Regions from separate parts of the Geobacillus sp. PLS 41 genome, predicted to be linked through region 1. Evidence: a T-box and tRNA genes for the amino acid it is inferred to sense, from the RefSeq annotation. Region 1 holds a T-box; the other holds one or more tRNA genes.
The links. A T-box is a leader RNA that pairs with one kind of tRNA and senses whether it is charged. The one in region 1 lies ahead of ileS (isoleucine--tRNA ligase), so its partner is inferred to be a tRNA-Ile.
Positions count from the first base shown of each region.

Region 2: it encodes a tRNA-Ile, which carries the amino acid that the T-box ahead of ileS (isoleucine--tRNA ligase) is inferred to sense. The anticodon was not compared.

Region 1 covers NZ_CM151395.1:2,944,338-2,951,617, forward strand. The annotation lists partial or broken gene ileS (isoleucine--tRNA ligase) at 1-1,767, opposite strand, end outside; T-box leader at 1,821-2,041, opposite strand; gene ACVX3G_RS14695 (DivIVA domain-containing protein) at 2,139-2,651, opposite strand; gene ACVX3G_RS14700 (YlmH family RNA-binding protein) at 2,730-3,503, opposite strand; gene ACVX3G_RS14705 (YggT family protein) at 3,626-3,898, opposite strand; gene ACVX3G_RS14710 (cell division protein SepF) at 3,902-4,330, opposite strand; gene ACVX3G_RS14715 (YggS family pyridoxal phosphate-dependent enzyme) at 4,344-5,018, opposite strand; gene pgeF (peptidoglycan editing factor PgeF) at 5,015-5,839, opposite strand; gene ACVX3G_RS14725 (YlmC/YmxH family sporulation protein) at 6,087-6,329, opposite strand; gene sigG (RNA polymerase sporulation sigma factor SigG) at 6,427-7,206, opposite strand.
Region 2 covers NZ_CM151395.1:3,506,825-3,514,104, reverse strand. The annotation lists rRNA gene rrf (5S ribosomal RNA) at 8-124, shown strand; tRNA gene ACVX3G_RS17645 (tRNA-Val) at 133-208, shown strand; tRNA gene ACVX3G_RS17640 (tRNA-Met) at 390-466, shown strand; tRNA gene ACVX3G_RS17635 (tRNA-Asp) at 472-547, shown strand; tRNA gene ACVX3G_RS17630 (tRNA-Phe) at 577-652, shown strand; tRNA gene ACVX3G_RS17625 (tRNA-Thr) at 887-959, shown strand; tRNA gene ACVX3G_RS17620 (tRNA-Lys) at 1,132-1,204, shown strand; tRNA gene ACVX3G_RS17615 (tRNA-Gly) at 1,212-1,286, shown strand; tRNA gene ACVX3G_RS17610 (tRNA-Leu) at 1,292-1,377, shown strand; tRNA gene ACVX3G_RS17605 (tRNA-Arg) at 1,383-1,456, shown strand; tRNA gene ACVX3G_RS17600 (tRNA-Pro) at 1,463-1,536, shown strand; tRNA gene ACVX3G_RS17595 (tRNA-Ala) at 1,545-1,617, shown strand; tRNA gene ACVX3G_RS17590 (tRNA-Met) at 1,635-1,711, shown strand; tRNA gene ACVX3G_RS17585 (tRNA-Ile) at 1,717-1,793, shown strand; tRNA gene ACVX3G_RS17580 (tRNA-Ser) at 1,813-1,903, shown strand; tRNA gene ACVX3G_RS17575 (tRNA-Thr) at 2,260-2,335, shown strand; tRNA gene ACVX3G_RS17570 (tRNA-His) at 2,343-2,415, shown strand; tRNA gene ACVX3G_RS17565 (tRNA-Gly) at 2,587-2,657, shown strand; tRNA gene ACVX3G_RS17560 (tRNA-Ile) at 2,664-2,737, shown strand; tRNA gene ACVX3G_RS17555 (tRNA-Asn) at 2,947-3,021, shown strand; tRNA gene ACVX3G_RS17550 (tRNA-Ser) at 3,029-3,121, shown strand; tRNA gene ACVX3G_RS17545 (tRNA-Glu) at 3,126-3,197, shown strand; gene ACVX3G_RS17540 (B3/B4 domain-containing protein) at 3,498-4,163, opposite strand; gene queG (tRNA epoxyqueuosine(34) reductase QueG) at 4,216-5,358, shown strand; gene ACVX3G_RS17530 (amidase domain-containing protein) at 5,420-6,283, shown strand; gene trmL (tRNA (uridine(34)/cytosine(34)/5-carboxymethylaminomethyluridine(34)-2'-O)-methyltransferase TrmL) at 6,304-6,777, shown strand; gene ACVX3G_RS17520 (PrkA family serine protein kinase) at 7,103-7,280, shown strand, end outside.

The DNA.
Region 1 (7,280 bases):
GCCGTCCAAGACAAAGCCGTGGCTCAACACGCCTTTATACGGCGCTTTGCCGGTGACGGCAACGGCGGTGGACAGCGATGAGTTGAACCAGCCGCGGTATTGGTCGGAGCCTTCCAAGTACAAATCAGCCGGACGCACGAGATCGTCGCGTTCGACCAACACGGCTTGGTGCGACGAACCGGAGTCAAACCAGACATCCATAATGTCCGTTTCTTTCGTAAAGATGCCGTTCGGGCTCGACGGATGGGTGAATCCTTCCGGCAGCAAGTCTTTCGCCTCGCGCTCAAACCAGACGTTCGACCCGTATTGGCGGAACAAGTTCGACACATGCTCAATCGTCTCATCGGTGATGATCGGTTCACCGTTTTCGCCGTAAAAGACCGGAATCGGCACCCCCCAGGCGCGTTGGCGGGAAATGCACCAGTCGCCGCGGTCGCGCACCATGTTGTGGATGCGGATTTCCCCCCACTCCGGAATCCATTTCGTTTCCTTAATCGCTTGAAGCAGCTCGTTGCGGATTTTATCGATCGACGCAAACCATTGCGTTGTCGCCCGGAAAATCGTCGGCTGCTTTGTCCGCCAGTCGTGCGGATACGAGTGGGTGATAAACCCAAGCTTCAACAAAGCGCCGACTTCCTCAAGCTTCTGTGTAATCGCCTTGTTGGCGTCTTCGTAAAACATCCCGGCAAATCCCGGCGCTTCCTCGGTCATGTAGCCGCGTTCATCAACCGGACAAAGGACCGGAAGCCCATATTTTTGCCCAACGAGAAAGTCGTCTTCCCCGTGGCCCGGCGCCGTATGGACGCAGCCCGTACCGGCGTCGGTCGTGACGTGTTCGCCGCACACAACAAGCGAGTCGCGCTCATAAAACGGATGTCTCGCCACGACGTATTCAAGCTCTTTTCCTTTGACCGTTTTGACGACCGACCATGCGTCCCAACCGATTTCTTTCGCCACCGATTCCGCCAAGGCGGCAGCGACGACATACCGTTTTCCGCTGACATCGACAACATGGTAATCCAAATCCGGATGAACCGCGATCGCCAAGTTCGCCGGAATCGTCCACGGCGTCGTCGTCCAAATGACGATTCGCTCATCGCCCTCAAGCACGCCTTTGCCGTTTTTCACCGGGAAGGCGACATAAATCGACGGCGAGCGCTTGTCTTTATATTCGATTTCCGCTTCGGCGAGCGCCGATTCGCTTGACGGCGACCAATAGACCGGCTTCAACCCTTTGTAGATGAGCCCTTTTTTCGCCATTTCGCCAAACACTTTAATTTGCTGGGCTTCGTACTCCGGTTTGAGCGTAATGTATGGGTTGTCCCAGTCGCCGCGCACACCGAGCCGCTTGAATTGCCGGCGCTGGTTGTCGATTTGTTCATACGCATATTGCTCGCACCGCTTGCGGAACTCGGCGACGCTCATCGATTTGCGGTCAACTCCTTGCTTGGCAAGGGCCGTTTCGATCGGCAAGCCGTGCGTATCCCAGCCCGGCACGTATGGGGCGCAATAGCCGCTCATGGATTTGTAGCGGACGATGATATCTTTTAAAATTTTGTTCAGCGCATGACCCATATGAATGTCGCCGTTGGCATACGGCGGGCCGTCATGCAGAACAAACAGCGGCCGTCCTTTCGTCCGCTCCTGCACTTTCCGGTAAATGTCCATTTCCTCCCATTTTTTTTGCATTTCCGGCTCCCGCTTCGGCAAGTTGCCGCGCATCGGGAAGTCGGTCTTCGGCATGAGCAGCGTTTCTTTGTAATCCATCCTTGCTCCTCCTTCGAACGATAGATTCCAAATAAAAAACCGTTCTCCCCCCGGCAAGGGACGAGAACGGTCTCGCGGTACCACCCTTCTTGGCCATGCAAACGACGCACAGCCCTCTTTTCATTCGTAACGGGAATGACGCGCCATGGCCTACTTGATGTTCGGCATGGAACTCCAGGGTGATGTTCACTCTTGCGCCGATGCCAGGCTTCCACCATCCCCGGCTCGCTGCGACCGGTCGTACAAGAGCTACTGTCCCTTTCATCGTCGATGGCTATTTCGCTATTCATCCTGAAAAAAGCCAACCGCCTCCCACGGCGGCTGATGCGGCGATTTTTGCCAATTATTATAACCGAAACGTCTTCGGTTCGTCAAGGCTGTGACAGCGGTTCTCTCGCCCCTTCTTCCAAATCCGGCGCCTCATACTCCATCAACTCGTCCCAATCGCGGCTGTTGATCATATCGAGCTGGGCCTCGACAAGCATGCGGAAACGGGCGCGGAACACTTTCGACTGCCGCTTCAGCTCCTCGATCTCGAGGGCGATTTTCCGCGATTTCGCTAATGCATCGCTGATGATGCGCTCGGCGTTTTTTTCCGCCTCTTTAATGATCAGCTTCGCCTCTTTTTGCGCATTCCGCTTCACTTCTTCCGCTGCTTCCTGTGCAACAAGAATCGACTTATTGAGCGTCTCTTCAATGTTCGCAAAGTAGTTCAGCTTTTCCGTCAGTTCGGCCACTTTTTCTTCCAGCTGCTTTTTTTCACGGATGAGCATTTCATAGTCTTTAATGACTTGATCGAGAAACTCGTTCACTTCGTCTTCATCGTACCCACGAAACCCGCGGCTGAATTCCTTGTTGTGAATATCCAATGGCGTCAACGGCACAACGGCCACCTCCGTCTCCATCATTCCTTTTCTTCACTTTCATTCGACATGGTTTGCCGATTTCCTGCCGTCATTTGCTTATTTTTGTCGGCCAATCTGAACGAGCCAGCGCTCTTTTTTCGTCGGCCCTTCCACCGAAAACAGCTTGCAGCGGCCAAAACCGCGCGCCGACAGGACATCGCCCGGTCCGCAGAGGAAATCCGGCTTGTCCACCACCTTCCAGTTGACTTTGACAAGCCCGCTTTCAACAAGCGCACGCGCTTTCTCGCGCGCAAGGCGAAACGCCTGAGCGAGCACAGCATCGAGCCTTAGAGAAGACACCGTGACCGTTCCTTCCTCCCACGTTTCGGCAAGCGGCATGGCTGCCGACAACGGAAGCGGCTCAAGCGCAACCGGAGCTTTGCCGATCGTTTCGACATGCAAGCGGACGTAGTCGGCGACTTCAGCAGCAACAAAAAACTGAATTTCCCCATCCCGAATGAGAATATCGCCAAACTTGCCGCGCCGCAAGCCAAGCGACATCAGCGCCCCCAACACGTCGCGATGTTCAAGGGAAACGAATTTCGCCGGATAGCGGACGGCAAACAGTACAATGCCATAATCCTCTTCCTCAGGGTCGATATACGGCGGAGCGAGAAACACCCGCTTCCGCTCGACAAACGGGGCGCCGCCGAAAAAGAACGCGCGCACATCTTCCGCACCGCCGGCGATGCTTTGCACGATTTGCTGCTCGCGCGGATCGAGAAAATCGGTCAGCTTCGGAGCGTACTGACGGCTCACCATCTCCTTCCACTCGAGCACTTGATCAATGAACGGATGTTCCTCTTTGCGAAAATGCTGATACAGCTCCACTCGACGTCACCTTGCTTTCATGGAAGAAAGGAACCCACAACGGATTCCTCTCTGCGAGTTTCGCCCTTCCGCCTTTTTGCCTGCCGGGCGGAGAGCGGCGGCGCCGTGCGCGCAAAACGAAGTTAAAACTGCGACTGAAGAATGTCGAACAGGGCGTGAAGCCCTCTCGTCGCGAATTCAAGAACGATAAACGCGACGATTGGGGAGACGTCAATGATGCCAAGCGGCGGAATGACCCGCCGAAACGGCTCTAAATACGGCTCGCAAATAGCGGCCAACATCTGTCCGAACCGCGTTTCGCGCGCATTGGGAAACCATGACATTAAAATATAAATGATCAGCGCATACGAGTACACTTGAATCACTGTCGTCAAAAACGTGAGTACATAATCCAACAGCTACCACCTCTTCATCGGTCTGTCATCCTCGCCGTCGAGCGAAATCGAGCCGCTGACGTCGACGTTTTCCGGGGTGCATAAAAAAATTTTTGTGCCGACTTGCTGAATGTCGCCGCCAATGGCGTACACCGTGCCGCTTAAAAAGTCGACGATCCGCTTCGCCTGCTCATGCTGGATGCGCTGCAAGTTGACGATGACCGCGCGCCGGCTTTTCAAATGGTCGGCGATCTCCTGCGCCTCCGCATACACCCTCGGCTCAGCAAGCACGACTTTCGCCGATTTTTGCACGCTTTGCAGGCTGACGACGTTCGCCTTGCCTGCCGTCTTCGGCAGCGCCTCTTCTTCCGGCTGTGGCGCCTCATATTCTTCTTCATAGTCTTCGTAGTCTTCTTCTAAAAAATAATCACGGAATTTTTTCATCAATCCCATCCGGTTTCACCTCCTACAATGATCCAACAAGCGCGCTGCCTATGCGCACAAACGTCGCTCCTTCCTCGATGGCGATCGTGTAATCGTTTGACATGCCCATTGACAGTTCGGTGCATGGCGCATGGGCCATTCCCATCGCCTGAACGTGTTCCTTCAGCACTCGCAATCGGCGGAAGCAAGCGCGCAATACCGCTTCGTCGTCCGTGTGCGGCGCCATCGTCATCAATCCGACGACTTCGATGCGCGAAAAGGCGCGAAGTTGTTCAATAAACGGAATCGTTTCTTCGGGGGCGAGCCCGTGTTTGGTCACTTCCCCCGACACGTTCACTTGCACAAAACATTTTACTGGCCGCACCGCCCGTTTTTCAATTTCTTTCGCGAGCGACAAGCGGTCGAGTGAATGAATGTAATCGACTTTATCAATAATGTCTTTGACTTTGCGCGACTGAAGCGTCCCAATGAAATGCCACGTCGCTTGATTTCCGATCCGTGCATGCTTTTCAATCAATTGGTCGGAGCGGTTTTCGCCGAGGTCGGCAATGCCGGCGTCAAGCACCTCCATCGCCCGCTCGGCATCGACATATTTAGTGACCGCCACGATGCGCACGCCGGCCGGATCGCGGCCGACGCGAGCGCAGGCCGCCTCGATTTCTCGGCGAATGGCCGCCAAGTTGTCGCGCACCGTCATGCCGTCTCCTCCCTTCGGCCGATAAACGCCAACATCCTTCCAGTCGTTCCGCGGTCGCGGCGGTGGGAAAAAAACAACGCTTCCTCACAGCTTGTACAGCGTTCTGACACATAAATATGGCTGTTCGGAACGCCAGCCGCGATCAACTGAAGCCGATTGGCTTCCTTTAAGTCGAGCGCATATTGCCCTGGGCTTGTTTCCCGCCATGGCAACGGGCTTTCCGGAGGAAGCGTCGGGCGCAGACTGTCCACGACACGGTCGTCAACCGTATAACAGCACGGACCGATGGCAGGTCCGATGGCAACATAGATGTCGCTCGGCGCGATGTGTTCGCGCGTTTGCCAAAGCCGCACCATGTGACCAGCGATGCCGCCCGCCGTTCCCCGCCACCCGGCATGAGCAAGGCCGACTAACCCAGCAGATGGCGCCACAAAATAAATGGGCACACAATCGGCAAAACAAAGCGCGAGCAACACCTCCGCTTCGTCTGTATACAACCCGTCGACCCCTGGAACCGCCGTGGCGAAATCTTGCGCTCCGTTCCCCCGTTCGTTTTTCGTCACCTTCCGAATGTCGGCGCCATGCACTTGTTCACAACATACCCATCGCTCAAGCGGGAATGAGAGCCATTGCGCCAAACGCCCGCGGTTGGCGACAACAACCGTGCGATCGTCGCCGACGTGCAGCCCCATATTCAGCGAAGCGAACGGCCCTTTGCTCTCCCCGCCATGTTTCGTCGTCAATCCAGCGACGGCTCCAGCAAACGGAGGCGCACCGCAGCGGAGCCAGCCGCGGGCTTCTTGTTGAAAAATGTCCGGCATTCGCGTCAACCTCACGCTGTTTTTTGTAGTTTTTTATCACTTTTTTTCCTATTTTATCATAGTTTGTTTGTCCATGATAACCTTTATTTATGATTTTGTCGAAACATTGCCGCAGAAATTGTCCAACCCTTATTGCCGCCCGAAAACCGCGCTGGCGGCATAGCCGATCTGCCCACGAAAAGCGGAAAGGTCTGCAACATCGTCCTGCCGCGTTGCAAGCGACGGGGCCAATCGTTGCACCAGCCGTTTAATCGGAATCATGAAGGCGGACTAAAATAACATCGGCTCCGATTTTGACGATGTTCTGCCATGGAATGACGACCGCCTCTTCGCGGCCGAACAGCCCGAGCATCTTTCCGGCGCCTAAAATAATGAGTGAGCGGATTTTTCCAGTATCTAAATCAATATCAATGTCCCCAATATTGCCAAGCTTCTTCCCATTGGCTACATTGACGACATCTTTCGTCTGAAATTCGGAAATTCTCATCACGGTTTTTCTCCCCGCCTTTCCTCTCTCCCTCTTTTTCATCTATATGAAGCCAAATGTGCAGTTATGTGCCAAAGAAAAAGGCTGCACCTGCAGCCTGTCACACTTGGATGTTTTTATTCATTTGCCGGATCGCCGCTTTTTCGAGCCTCGACACTTGCGCTTGGGAAATGCCGATTTCCTCGGCCACTTCCATTTGCGTCTTTCCTTGGAAAAAGCGTTTGCGGATGATCATTTTTTCCCGCTCATTCAACCGCCGAAGCCCTTCCTTCAAGGCGATTTCTTCGATCCATTGGCTGTCGCGGTTGCGCTCATCGCTCAGCTGGTCCATCACATAAATCGGGTCGCCGCCGTCGTTGTAAATCGGCTCAAACAACGAAACAGGATCTTGAATGGCATCGAGGGCAAAAACCACTTCCTCATGGGCGACGCCGAGTTCTTTGGCAATTTCCTCGGTTGACGGTTCTTTCGCCGTCTCGCTCATGAGCCGCTCTCGCACTTGCAACGCTTTGTAGGCGATGTCGCGCAGCGAGCGCGAAACGCGGATCGGGTTGTTGTCGCGCAAATAGCGGCGGATTTCGCCGATGATCATCGGCACGGCGTAAGTGGAAAACTTCACGTTTTGATTGAGGTCAAAATTATCAATCGATTTCATAAGTCCGATGCAGCCGACTTGAAACAAATCATCGACAAATTCGCCTCGGTTGTTGAAGCGCTGAATGACGCTCAACACGAGGCGCAAGTTGCCGTTTACTAATTTTTCTCTTGCCTCCAAATCCCCCTCATGCATCCGTCGAAACAGTTCACGCATTTCCTCATTTTTGAGGACGGGAAGCTTCGAAGTGTCTACGCCGCAAATCTCGACTTTGTTCCTCGTCAAGTTGTTCCCTCCCATCAGGAGATGCTAAGTCGTCAGTTTTCAGTATCTCCTTGGAAGGGAAAAATATGCACAGC
Region 2 (7,280 bases), 560 kb from region 1:
ATTGTTGCCTAGTGGCTATGGCGGAGGGGAAACACCCGTTCCCATCCCGAACACGGAAGTTAAGCCCTCCAGCGCCGATGGTAGTTGGGGCCAGCGCCCCTGCAAGAGTAGGTCGCTGCTAGGCAATTTCGTGGAGGATTAGCTCAGCTGGGAGAGCACTTGCCTTACAAGCAAGGGGTCGGCGGTTCGATCCCGTCATCCTCCACCATCTTAATATAAAAGCTGACTTACTTTCTCATCATCGCGGGGTGGAGCAACGAGCCTTTGCTTCATCGAATTCGCTTCGAGTTGCCTCGACGCATCGAGCGTCTTTGAATCAGCTTGTAGAGGAAGAGGCAACGAACAACAACACTAAAAGCATTGTGAAAATCAACTTACTTTCTCATCATCGCGGGGTGGAGCAGTCCGGTAGCTCGTCGGGCTCATAACCCGAAGGTCGCAGGTTCAAATCCTGCCCCCGCAACCAAAATTGGTCCCGTAGTGTAGTGGTTAACATGCCTGCCTGTCACGCAGGAGATCGCGGGTTCGAGTCCCGTCGGGACCGCCATTGTTCCAAAATCACGAAAAATATGGTATGGCTCGGTAGCTCAGTCGGTAGAGCAAAGGACTGAAAATCCTTGTGTCGGCGGTTCGATTCCGTCCCGAGCCACCATTTTTATCATAGTTCCGAAAGAAGGTTCCCGCTTCATGCAAAGCTAAGTGGGAGTAGTTCACAGACATGTCAGATGTTCAAACCACCCCGGCTTAGTTCAATGGGTAGCGACGAACATTCGCATCGTCGAGTCTGTTGCGAGTTGCCTCGACGCACAAGGCTTCCTTGAATGAGCTTGAAGAGGAAGAGGCACAACCAGGCAGACAACATGAGTCACTAACTAATTTTAAATGTGCCGGCTTAGCTCAATTGGTAGAGCAACTGACTTGTAATCAGTAGGTTGCGGGTTCAAGTCCTGCAGCCGGCATTCTTATTCCTTAATAACCCCTTAAGCCATTAAGGCGGCAACCGCGAGCCATTAGCTCAGTAACGAGCGCTACATCTTCGAGTTCGCTTCGAGTTGTCCCGACGCATCTGACATCTTCGAATATGCTAGTAGAGGAAGGGACATCGTTGTCTCGGAGTGTTATTGAACCCATGAGCCATTAGCTCAGTAGGTAGAGCATCTGACTTTTAATCAGAGGGTCGGAGGTTCGAGTCCTCCATGGCTCATCGTCTTGCGGAAGTAGTTCAGCGGTAGAACACCACCTTGCCAAGGTGGGGGTCGCGGGTTCGAGCCCCGTCTTCCGCTCCACTTCCGCCGGGGTGGCGGAATTGGCAGACGCACAGGACTTAAAATCCTGGGGTAGGTAACTACCGTGCCGGTTCGAGTCCGGCCCTCGGCACTTGTGCGCTCGTAGCTCAATTGGATAGAGCATCTGACTACGGATCAGAAGGTTAGGGGTTCGAATCCTCTCGAGCGCGTTTTGTCGGGAAGTAGCTCAGCTTGGTAGAGCACACGGTTCGGGTCCGTGAGGTCGCAGGTTCAAATCCTGTCTTCCCGATTTATCATGGGGCCTTAGCTCAGCTGGGAGAGCGCCTGCTTTGCAAGCAGGAGGTCATCGGTTCGATCCCGATAGGCTCCACCTTTTGACTTAAATTTGGCGGTGTAGCTCAGCTGGCTAGAGCGTACGGTTCATACCCGTGAGGTCGGGGGTTCGATCCCCTCCACCGCCACCATTATCGGACCTTTAGCTCAGCTGGTTAGAGCAGACGGCTCATAACCGTCCGGTCGTAGGTTCGAGTCCTACAAGGTCCACCATTATTATTGTTGCTTTTTTGGAGGAGTACCCAAGTGGTTGAAGGGGTCGGTCTTGAAAACCGAGAGGCGCCGCAAGGCGCGCGGGGGTTCGAATCCCTCCTCCTCCGCCATGCACTTTAAAATCGTGCCGGCTTAGCTCAATTGGTAGAGACGAGCATTCGCATCGTCGAATCTGCTGCGAGTTGTCCCGACGCATCCCACTTCTTTGAATAAGCTTGCAGAGGAAGGGACACCGAGCATTTGACTTCCTCGAATTAGCTGGGAGAGGAAGAGGCACAACTAGGCAGACAACATGAGTCACTAGCTAATTTTAAATATGCCGGCTTAGCTCAATTGGTAGAGACGAGCATCGGCATCATCGAATTGGCTGCGAGTTGCCTCGACGCACTCAGCTTCCTCGAATCAGCTTGCAGAGGAAGAGGCACAACCAGGCAGACAACATGAGTCACTAGCTAATTTTGAATATGCCGGCTTAGCTCAATTGGTAGAGCAACTGACTTGTAATCAGTAGGTTGCGGGTTCAAGTCCTGCAGCCGGCACCAGAACGAGGCGACTATGGCGAAGTGGTTAACGCACCAGATTGTGGCTCTGGCATGCGTGGGTTCGATTCCCACTAGTCGCCCTTTTCATTATATTCTATATTTGCGGGTGTAGTTTAGTGGTAAAACCTCAGCCACGAGCATCTGCATCATCGAATCTGCTTCGAGTTGCCCCGACGCATCTGGCTTCTGTGAATCAGCTGGTAGAGGAAGGGGCATGGAAGCAGCGTGGCGGATGTTCAACTAAATGATATGCGGGTGTAGTTTAGTGGTAAAACCTCAGCCTTCCAAGCTGATGTCGTGGGTTCGATTCCCATCACCCGCTTTTTATGGGCCTATAGCTCAGCTGGTCAGAGCGCACGCCTGATAAGCGTGAGGTCGGTGGTTCAAGTCCACTTAGGCCCATTATTTTCCATTGAATATTTTTGGGTCATTCGCTATAATAATGGGCGAACAATGCCCCATCGTTCCACAGCAAAATCGGAGCGACGAGCTTCACATCTTCGAATTCGCTGCGAGTTGCCTCGACGCATCTCGCTTCCTTGAATTAGCTGGCAGAGGAAGAGGCAACGAGCACATTTGGAAGATGAGCATAACATATAGTTATTCATCATTCCGCAATAGCTCAGCGGTAGAGCAACCGGCTGTTAACCGGTAGGTCGTAGGTTCGAATCCTACTTGCGGAGCCATTTCTTTGGAGAAGTACCCAAGTGGCTGAAGGGGACGGTTTGCTAAACCGTTAGGTCGCAGTTTTGCGGCGCGCGGGTTCAAATCCCGCCTTCTCCGCCATAATGGCCCGTTGGTCAAGTGGTTAAGACACCGCCCTTTCACGGCGGTAACACGGGTTCGAATCCCGTACGGGTCACTGGTTGCTGGCACCAGAGATTCTGGTGCCCTTTTGTACAATTTCTTTTGTCGATTTTTGCGTTTTTTTCTTGCGATGCGTGTGGAAGTCTGTTATAATATCTCTCGTTAGCTTTAAAATTACGTTATGATTGTTGGGGACAACGCAGTGTTTCGTTTCGTTAAAGAACGAGGCATTGCGTTTTTTTCTTTATCACCCTAAACCGAGAAGACCCCCACTTCCACGCGTGAGCGTAGGTGGGAGAGAGTTCAAGTAGGGAGGGAGTCCCCCGTTTCCAACAGCAGGAAAGTGGGGGGAAGATCAAATGAACAATTGGGCGTCGGCTTCGCCGCCATGAATTTGCACAAACATCGTTTGGATGGCTTGAAGCTGGCGCTTGGCGGTTTCTTCTGGCGTTGATGGGAGAAAGTAAACGATTTGCAAAGCGTTTTTCGTTTCTCTCGTCACGGCGGTCCGCTCCGAATCGACGATCGGACTGCCAAACGGCCCTCGTTCATCTTTGCTGACGAGTTTGTTGGCAAAGTTGACTGTGCGGCCGTTTAACGCGATGTATTCATCTTGTTCCGTGCCGATCGTGAGCGTCACTGTCCCGTTGATGCGGTCTAGATCATAGATGCCGAGCGGAATTTTATAATAGAGTGAAAAAAAGTTGTTTATGTCCGCCGCTGAATGGATAGGCGGAATGAAGCTTTTTTTCTGGATGCGTCGGTACAGGCTTTCACTTGACGGTCGATAGCGGCTTGGGTCCGTTCCGATTTGTTTGAAAGTACGGCGCCATTCGACCATCTCAGGGATGTCGGCAATCGACTTTTCCTGCAGCTCGATGTAAAGAGATTCTTGAAACAGCTCAAGCCTCCCCCTTAACATTTGCGGTGAATCGCTGACCTCGATATGATGATAGCGGATGACGCCGAATTTACCAGAAGGAAGGCGTTGCTTTAGTTGTTCTGATATCACGCATTTCATCTTGATCACCTCGGATTTCATTTTACCATATATGACGAAAGGAGGGAAAACGATGGATGTTATGGCATTAAAGCAGGAAGTCATTGAGTACAGTCGGTCAATCGGCATTGATAAAATCGGATTTGCGAGCGCTGATCCGTTTGTTGAATTAAAGGAACGGCTGCGCCGCCAGCAGGAGCTCGGCTATCAGTCCGGTTTTGAGGAACCAGATATTGAGAAACGGACGAATCCTTCATTGCTTCTTCCGGAAGCAAAATCGATTATTGCCATTGCTCTTGCCTATCCGTCTAAAATGAAAAATGCGCCGCGGGGGACAAAGACGGAACGGCGCGGCGTTTTTTGCCGCGCTTCATGGGGAAAGGACTACCACGATGTGTTGCGGGAACGTTTGCAGCAGCTCGAGGAGTTTTTGCTGGCCAAAGTGCCCCATGCCCGCGTTCGCTCGATGGTGGATACCGGAGAGCTCGCTGATCGGGCGGTGGCGGAACGAGCAGGGATCGGTTGGAGCGGCAAGAACTGCTCTATTATTACACCGGAGTTTGGATCGTATGTGTATTTGGGAGAAATGATTACGAATATTCCATTTCCCCCTGATGAACCGGTTGAAAACCGATGCGGCACGTGCACGAAATGCATTGATGCCTGCCCGACCGGGGCGCTTGTGCAAGGGGGGCAACTGAACGCACAGCGGTGCCTTTCCTTTTTAACGCAAACGAAAGGCTTTTTAGCCGACGAGTTTCGGGAGAAAATCGGGAACCGGCTGTACGGCTGCGATACATGCCAGCAAGTCTGCCCGGAAAATAAGGGGAAAGACTTTCATTTGCATCCAGAATTCGAGCCGGATCCGGAAGCGGTAAAGCCGAAGCTCATCCCGCTGCTTCAGATGAGCAACCGTGAATTTAAAGAAACATTTGGGGCCATGGCGGGTTCATGGCGTGGGAAAAAGCCGATTCAGCGCAATGCCATTCTGGCGCTCGCCCATTACAAAGACCAAACCGCGGTGCCGCACTTACTGCGTTTGTTGAAAGAGGATAGCCGTCCCGTCATCCGCGGGACGGCGGCGTGGGCGCTCGGGAAAATCGGGGATCCAAGCGCTAAGCCTTACTTGGAGGCCGCGCGGCAAACGGAGGCGGATGCCGATGTGATCGCTGAGATTGAAAAAGGACTGAAACTGTTGGCTGAGGCAAAGGAATAGGGAAAAAAACGCAGCTTCCCCACATAAGGTAGTAACAAAAACGAAAGTGGTGGAAAGCAGCATGAAAAAACAGTTGCGCGCGTGGTTGGATGAGCGAGCCCGCTCGTTTGTGTCGGAAAGCAATATCCGAAGCGAAGAGGCGGCAAGAAAGCAACGGCTTTGCCAAAAGCGCGGTGCGGAGATCGTCCGTTGCACGATCCGGGGACAAATTGTCGGCAGGCAGACCATCGAGCGGGAAGCGAAAGTTATGTATATTGCCCACCATCAATTTTTAATTAAGCAAAGGGGTTCACTATATATAGAAGAACAGGTTGAGGAGCGATGCGCCTGTTTTGTTCGCGGTGAGCTTGTAACTGATGAACCGATCAACCGGTTGGGGAGGGATATGGAGGCGCCGCGCGTCGAACGAGAGCAATGGACGGGGGAGCGTCTTTCTTACCAGTATGACCGCGCCCGGGCGGTGCGGTATGCGGAAACGTGGTGGAATCGGCATAACCCGGTGTTTCCGTCGTTTCCGGTGGATTGCACGAATTTTGTCTCTCAATGCTTGTATGCAGGCGGGGCGCCGATGACGGGCTATCCGAACCGGGCGAGGGGATGGTGGTGTCAAAACGGAAGTTGGAGTTACAGCTGGGCTGTGGCCCATGCTTTTCGTTGGTATTTGAGCGGGTCGCGCATCGGCTTGCAGGCGGTGGAAGTGGCGGAGCCGGAGCAATTGATGGCAGGTGATGTCATCTGTTATGATTTTCAAGGGGACGGACGCTTCGACCACTCAACGATTGTGGTGGCGAAAGATCAGAACGGGATGCCGCTTGTGAACGCCCATACGACAAACAGCCGAATGCGCTATTGGTCGTATGAAGATTCAAGCGCCTATACGCCGAACATTCGCTATAAGTTTTTTCACATCATCGATCGCAAATAAACGTTGCTGAGGTGAAGGAAATGCCGCTTCATGTAGTGCTATACCAGCCAGAAATTCCAGCCAATACTGGAAACATCGCTCGTACGTGCGCAGCAACCGATACGTCGCTCCATTTGATCCGCCCGCTCGGTTTTTCTACGGATGATAAAATGTTAAAGCGCGCCGGGCTTGATTATTGGCCGTATGTCAATATTTCGTATTATGACTCGCTTGACGAACTATTCGCCCGCTTTCCGGAAGGGGAGTTTTATTTCATTACGAAATTCGGGCGCCGGTATTATGATTCGTTTGATTTCAGCGATACAGAAAAACATATTTTCTTTGTGTTCGGCCGTGAAACGACCGGACTGCCGAAGGAGCTGCTTGAGGCCAATATGGACCGTTGCCTTCGCATCCCGATGAATGACAAAGTGCGCTCGTTAAACTTGTCGAACACGGCGGCCATTTTAGTGTACGAAGCGTTGCGCCAACAACGGTTTTATGGGTTGTCATAAACAAAAAAACGACCTTCGCTCTGGAGGTCGTTTTTTTGGTCTTATTGTCTGACGCCTGGTTTGTCTTCATAGCCAGCGGTGAAAATGGCCGTCAAAAACGCAATGATAACCCCTAGCACAAGCAAAGTGCGCATCGTTTGTTCCTCCTTCATAATGAAAGTGGCAGGCGTTTCCCCTTTTATTATAGCGAATATGGCCAAGCATGTGAATGACCGCAGTTGGTTGTTAGGAGACAAAATTTTTTTTTGCGGCGAATGATACGGGACATCCTCGCATAAATTGTAATAATCTTGCTGTTAGACATCCAAGGGTGAGGAGGTCCTTTATGGATATTTTGCAAAAAATCGCCCGGTATCGGGAAGAAGAAGAAAAGTTGAAATGGGAAGGAACGTTTGCTGAGTATTTAAAGATTTTAAAAGAAAAGCCGTGGGTGGCCCAGTCGGCTCATTCGCGTGTTTATAATATGATCAAAGATGCTGGGGTCGAAGAGGTGAATGGGCGGA